One region of the Streptomyces sp. NPDC038200 genome, then DNA from elsewhere that is predicted to be linked to it. Evidence: riboswitches for the same ligand, from Rfam matches in the RefSeq annotation. Region 1 holds a riboswitch; each other region holds the start of a gene.
The links. Region 1 has a riboswitch for S-adenosylmethionine ahead of ACZ7KF_RS27480 (aminotransferase class V-fold PLP-dependent enzyme). Riboswitches for the same ligand answer to the same signal wherever they lie in the genome.
Positions count from the first base shown of each region.

Region 2: another riboswitch for S-adenosylmethionine. It lies ahead of ACZ7KF_RS07770 (amino acid ABC transporter permease); the one in region 1 lies ahead of ACZ7KF_RS27480 (aminotransferase class V-fold PLP-dependent enzyme).
Region 3: another riboswitch for S-adenosylmethionine. It lies ahead of thrC (threonine synthase); the one in region 1 lies ahead of ACZ7KF_RS27480 (aminotransferase class V-fold PLP-dependent enzyme).

Region 1 is NZ_JBVJYH010000015.1:93,167-95,359, forward strand. It holds gene trpD (anthranilate phosphoribosyltransferase) at 1-884, shown strand, start outside; SAM riboswitch class IV at 965-1,081, shown strand; gene ACZ7KF_RS27480 (aminotransferase class V-fold PLP-dependent enzyme) at 1,225-2,193, shown strand, end outside.
Region 2 is NZ_JBVJYH010000003.1:90,904-93,096, reverse strand. It holds gene ACZ7KF_RS07775 (glutathione S-transferase C-terminal domain-containing protein) at 1-795, shown strand, start outside; SAM riboswitch class IV at 873-983, shown strand; gene ACZ7KF_RS07770 (amino acid ABC transporter permease) at 1,335-2,193, shown strand, end outside.
Region 3 is NZ_JBVJYH010000001.1:1,059,564-1,061,756, forward strand. It holds gene thrC (threonine synthase) at 1-1,113, opposite strand, end outside; SAM riboswitch class I at 1,131-1,287, opposite strand; gene ACZ7KF_RS04515 (glucosyl-3-phosphoglycerate synthase) at 1,443-2,193, shown strand, end outside.

The DNA.
Region 1 (2,193 bases):
CCAAGGGCGAGACGGTCCAGGAGATCGCCGGACTCGTCCGGACGATGTACGCGCACGCCAACGTGATCGAGGTGCCCGGGCCGGCCGTCGACATCGTCGGCACCGGCGGCGACGGCGCCAAGACGGTGAACATCTCCACCATGTCCTCGATCGTCGTCGCGGGCACGGGCGCCAAGGTCGTCAAGCACGGCAACCGCGCCGCGTCCTCGGCCTCCGGCTCCTCCGACGTGCTGGAGAAGCTCGGGATCAACCTGAACCTGACCCCGCGGCGGGTCGCCGAGGTCGCCGAGGAAGCCGGCATCACCATCTGCTTCGCGGTGCGGTTCCACCCCTCCCTGCGTCATGTCGCCCCGGCCCGCGCGCAGTTGGGCATCCGGACCACCTTCAACGTGCTCGGTCCGCTGACCAACCCGGCCCGGGTGCGGTCGCAGGCCGTCGGTGTGGCCGACCCCCGGATGGCGCCGATCGTCGCCGGTGTCCTCGCCGAGCGCGGCAACTCCTCCCTGGTCTTCCGGGGCGAGGACGGTCTGGACGAGCTGACCGTCACCGCTCCCTCCCGGGTGTGGGTGGTCCGGGACGGCAAGGTCACGGAGGAGATCTTCGACCCCCGGGACGTCGGCATCGACCTCGTCCCCGTGGACGCCCTGCGCGGCGCCGACGCGTCCTACAACGCGGAGGTCGCCCGCAGACTGCTGGACGGCGAGCGGGGGGCCGTACGGGACGCCGTCCTGCTGAACTCGGCGGCGGCGCTGGTGGCCCTCCGGCCGACGGACGCGCCCCTCGCCGAGCAGCTGCGCGCCGGCATGGCGCAGGCGGCGGAGTCGATCGACTCGGGCGCGGCCAGGCGCACGCTGGACCGCTGGGTGGCCGTCAGCAACGCCTGACCCCGTCCCGGCCGACGAGCGTCCCGCGATCCGGACACGGGTTGCGGGACGACGATCATTTCGCGTACGTTCCTGTACCAGGTCATGAGTGACAGTCATCAGGCCCCGGCCGACTGTCCGGCAACCCTCCGTCCGTGGCGGGGTGCCCCGGGTGAAGACCAGGCCGTAGGCAGCGAGGTCTACGGCAAGCGCGGACCCCTCGCGCGCTGTCGAGCGCGGGACCAGGGGTCCTGGTCGTCGAGGGAGCCTTCCGTGAGCAAGCGAATGCGTTAGGGCCGCAGAGCCCCGCCTCCGCACACCCCTTTCTCTCTTTCTCGTATTCCTCTCACGGGAGTTCGCCATGTCTGTCTCCACCGCTGCCGCCGACCAGTCTGTTTGTGCCCCTCTGTCCGTTCTGGGCCGGGATGTCACCGTGCCGCTGGTCACCGGCGGCGAAGTCACCTACGCCGCCCTCGACTACGCGGCCAGCGCCCCCGCACTCCAGCGCGTCTGGGACGACGTCGCCGCGTACGCCCCGTACTACGGCAGCGTCCACCGCGGTGCCGGCTACCTCTCGCAGCTCTCCACGGACCTGTTCGAGAACGCCCGCAAGGCGGTCGCCGAGTTCCTCGGCTGCCGCCCGGGCGACCAGGTCGTCTTCACCCGCTCGACCACCGACTCCCTCAACCTCCTGGCCCGGGTGATCCCGGCCGACTGCCAGGTCTTCGTCTTCGAGACCGAGCACCACGCCTCCCTGCTGCCCTGGCAGGACGCGAAGGTCACCTACCTCAACGCCCCGCGCACCCCCCGGCAGGCCGTGGAGACCCTGGAGCGGGCCCTCGCCGACCGCGACCCCCACGGCCCCGCCCTGGTCTGTGTCACCGGCGCCTCCAACGTCACCGGCGAGCTGTGGCCGGTGCGCGAACTGGCCGCCGCCGCACACGCCCACGGCGCCCGGATCGTCCTGGACGCCGCCCAGCTGGCCCCGCACCACCCCGTCGACATCGGCGACCTGGACGTCGACTGGGTCGCCTTCTCCGGCCACAAGCTGTACGCCCCCTTCGGCTCCGGTGTCCTCGCGGGCCGCGCCGACTGGCTCCAGGCGGCCGAGCCGTACCTCGCGGGCGGCGGCGCCAGCCGCAAGGTGACCCGGCGCACCGACGGGGGAGTGGACGTGGAGTGGCACGAGAGCGCCGCCCGCCACGAGGCCGGTTCCCCGAACGTCATCGGCGCCTACGCCGTCGCCTCCGCCTGCAAGACCCTCACCGAGGCCGGCTGGGACACCCTGGTCGCCCGCGAGCAGCACCTGATCAGCAAGGTCCGCGAGGGC
Region 2 (2,193 bases), on a different contig from region 1:
TACGCCGTGCCGCACCGCTACCGGCTCCATCTGTCCACCGCCTGTCCCGACGGGCTGCGGCTCGCCATCGGGCACAGCCTGCTCGGCCTGGACACCAGCTGTCCGGTCACACTGCTGCCCGCCGTCCCCGACGGCCCCGGCGGCGGCCACGCCGCGCTGCGCCCGCTGTACGAGGCGAGCGCCCACCACTACACCGGCCCCGCCCTCGCGCCCGTCCTCAGCGACGACTGGTCCGGACGCATCGTCAGCACCCACGCCCCCGACATCCTGCGCGACCTCGACCGGTTCCGGGGCGACGGCCGTGCCCGCCTGTACCCCGCCGGGCTGGAGTCCGTGATCGAGGCCGTCGAGCGGATGTGCGCCGAGGGCATCGAGGAGGCCGCACAGCGCGCCGGGCGGGCCGGAGCCGACGCCGCCGAGCGGGCCGCCGCCCTCGACGTCCTGCTGGACACCCTGGGCCGGCTGGAGCGGCGGCTGAGCGGAGACGAGTATCTGGCCGACGACCGGCTCACCGCCGCCGACATCGAGCTGTGGACGGCCCTGGTGCAGCTCGACACCGTCCACCGCTGCCATCTCGACGCCTCCGCCGTGCACCGCATCGCCGGCCATCGCGCCCTGTGGGCCTACGCCCGCCGGCTGGCCGCCCACCCGGCCTTCGGCCGCCGGCTCGATCTCGACGGCATCGCCCGCCGTCACCACGGCCGTTGCCAGGGCCTGGAAGCCGCCGGAGCCGCCGTCCAGATCCTGGACTGGGCGGCCCATGCGACGGACGCCCCGGACGTTCCTCGCAGGTGAGAGCGGGTCATCGACGTCCATCGAGTGGACGGCCGTTGACATTCGAACGGGCAACTGCCTTACTTACGGCTCAGAACGGTCATGAGCGTCAGCGCCAAGCCCTGGCTGGCTGACCGGCAACCCTCGCGTCGCGGTGGGGTGCCCCAGGTGACGACCGGACCGGACGACGTTTTCGGTAAGCGCGAGGCCCCCCGGGGCCGGAACAGTGACAGGTGACGCCATGTACGCAGCTCCCAGGACGGCCGTGAGCCGCCCCCAGGGCTGCGTACCGTCGTACGCCGCTCTCCTCGTCGCCGACCGCGCCGTCGATCTGCTCCGCGTGAACAGCGCACTGTGTACCGCATCGGGCTCTGCCCGCTGTCAGGGCTGACGTCTCCTCCCAGCCCCCGCGTTCCCGCCGCACACCCTCCGCCCGGTGTGCCGTTGTCCGCCCAGCCCCCGGTTCCGCGCGTGCCCGTGCGCCGCCTCGTGCCCCCGTGCCGACGCGGCCCGCCCGCCCGTCCGCGTCCCCGGGGTGTCCGATTCCGCCGGAGCCCCTCATGAGTGAACCCCCAGGCGCCGCCGTCTCCCTCGCCGAGGCGCCGACATCCACCGACACCCCGTCAAGACAGCTGACCGCCCAGCGGGTTCAGCCGCTGCGCCGGCCCGGCCGGTGGATCGTCACCGCCGTCGTCCTCGTCCTCGTCGCGCAGATCCTGCACGGACTGGTCACCAACCCCTTCTACCAGTGGGACCGCTTCCGCTACTGGTTCCTGCGCCCGACCGTCCTCGACGGCCTCGTCGTCACCCTCGAAGTCGCCGCGTTCAGCGCCGTGCTGGGCCTCCTCGGCGGCATCCTGCTGGCACTCGGCCGGCTCTCCGGAAGCCCGGTGCTGCGCGCGGTCAGCTGGACGTACACCTGGCTGTTCCGCTCCATACCGCTGATCGTCGTGCTGATCTTCCTCTACAACTTCAGCGCCCTGTACAAGACGCTGAGCCTCGGTGTGCCCTTCGGACCGGCCTTCGTCAGCTTCGACGAGTCGAAGCTGGCCACCGACATGACCATCGCCGTCATCGGGCTCAGCCTCAACGAGGCGGCCTACGCGGCCGAAGTGGTCCGCGGCGGCGTCCTCTCCGTCGACCAGGGACAGCACGAGGCGGCCGCCGCGCTCGGCCTGCCCCGGGGCTACCAGTTCCGCAGAATCGTCTTCCCGCAGGCCCTCAGGTCCATCACCCCGAACTACGTCAACCAGCTGATCGGCCTGATCAAGAGCACGTCCCTGGTCTTCTACGTCTCCCTGCTCGACCTGTTCGGGTCGGTGCAGTCGATGGGCAACACCTACCCCGGCGACGTCGTGCCGCTGCTGATGGTCGCCACCGTCTGGTACCTGATCCTCACCAGCGCCGTGTCCGTCGTCC
Region 3 (2,193 bases), on a different contig from region 1:
GGTCACCCCGCCCGCCGTCTCCGCGAAGATGCCCTCGGTGCGGGCCAGCAGCTTGATGGCGTCCACGACCTCCGCGTCCGTCACGTCCTCCACGGCACCGCCGGTGCGGCGCGCGATGTCCAGGACGTACGGACCGTCGGCCGGGTTGCCGATGGCCAGGGACTTGGCGATGGTGTTCGGCTTCTGGGGGCGGACCACGTCGTGACCGGCCTTGAAGGCGGTGGACACCGGGGAACAGCCCTCGGCCTGCGCACCGAAGATCTTGTAGGGCTTGTCCTCGACCAGGCCCAGCTTGATCAGCTCCTGCAGCCCCTTGTCGATCTTCGTGAGCTGGGATCCGGAGGCGATCGGGACCACGATCTGGTCGGGCAGCCGCCAGCCGAGCTGCTCGCAGATCTCGTACGCCAGGGTCTTGGAGCCCTCCGCGTAGTACGGCCGCAGGTTGACGTTGACGAAGCCCCAGCCCTCGCCGGCCGAGTCGCCGATCAGCTCGGAGCAGAAGCGGTTCACGTCGTCGTAGTTGCCCTCGATGCCGACGAGCTCACCGCCGTAGACCGCGGCCATGACGACCTTGCCCTGCTCCAGGTCGTGCGGGATGAACACGCAGGAGCGGAAGCCGGCCCGGGCGGCGGCGGCGCCGACCGCGCCGGCCAGGTTGCCGGTGGAGGAGCAGGAGAGCGTGGTGAAGCCGAAGGCGCGCGCGGCCTCCAGGGCCTGGGCGACGACGCGGTCCTTGAAGGAGTGCGTCGGGTTTCCGGAGTCGTCCTTCACGTACAGACCGCCGGTCACACCCAGTTCGTGCGCCAGGTTGTCGGCCTTGACGAGCTTGGTCCAGCCCGGGTTGATGTTGGGCTTGTCGGCGACGTCCGCCGGCACCGGCAGCAGCGGCGCGTACCGCCAGATGTTCGCCGGGCCCGCCTCGATGCGGCGGCGCAGTTCCTCGGTGTCGTATCCGGAGAAGTCATAGGCGATCTCCAGCGGACCGAAACACTCCTCGCAGGCGAACACGGGCCCGAGGGGCACCCGATGCCCGCACTCGCGACAGCTCAGGGCTGCGGCGGGACCGAGGTCGACGGTGGAGTCGCTGGTGGTGGCAACTGTCTGCACAGCCATGGAGGCGAGGCCCTTTCTCCTCATCTTCCTCACGACGCGTTTCGCCGTGAGACGGATTTGGCACCTTCCCTAGCCGGGAGCCTCGCGAAAACGATCAGAACTGATCTACGAGAACCGACTGGAGGGTTGCCGGGGCTTCATCGGGCCGTGTCCCTCTGCCCCTCTGGATGAGCGGTATTCGGTTGTGGACGCGCGCGACCCCCGACATGCGATGGTCACCGGCGTTGTTCAAGACTGTAACCGAAGGCCAGGACAGTTGAGATAGTCGTCCGAACCGCGAGATGGGTCACACGGTGACGTGTGGTCGTGACAGTGAGGAGCCGCCGACCGTGCTGGAAGAAGTCGAACACTGGCTGAGCACCCGCTCCTGGTCCGTGGCCGATCGCCCGCTGCACCACATCGTGGCCGCTAAGCAGCGCACGGGCCGGACCATCAGTGTCGTCCTGCCCGCGCTCAACGAGGAGGAGACGGTCGGCGACATCGTCGCCGTCGTCCGGCACGACCTCGTGGAGCAGGTCCCGCTCGTCGACGAGATCGTGGTCGTGGACTCCGGCTCCACCGACCGCACCGCCGAGGTCGCCGCGCGCGCCGGCGCCCGGGTCGTCCACCGCGACGACATCCTGCCCCGCCTTCCGGCCGTCCCCGGCAAGGGCGAGGTGCTGTGGCGCTCGCTGCTGGTGACCAGCGGCGACATCGTCTGCTTCATCGACGCCGACCTGCGCGAGTTCTCCTCCGACTTCGTCTCGGGGATCGTCGGCCCGCTGCTCACCGACCCGGACGTCGATCTGGTGAAGGCGATGTACGACCGCCCGTTCACCGGCGCCCCCGGCGCGTCGGGCCAGGGCGGCCGGGTCACCGAACTGATGGCCCGCCCGCTGCTGAACATGCACTGGCCGCAACTGGCCGGGTTCGTGCAGCCGCTGGGCGGCGAGTACGCGGCCCGCCGCTCCCTGCTGGAGCAGCTGCCGTTCCCCGTCGGCTACGGCGTGGAGCTGGGCATGCTGGTGGACGCGCTGCACCTGGTCGGCCTGGACGCGCTGGCCCAGGTGGACGTGGGCGTGCGCAGGCACCGGCACCAGG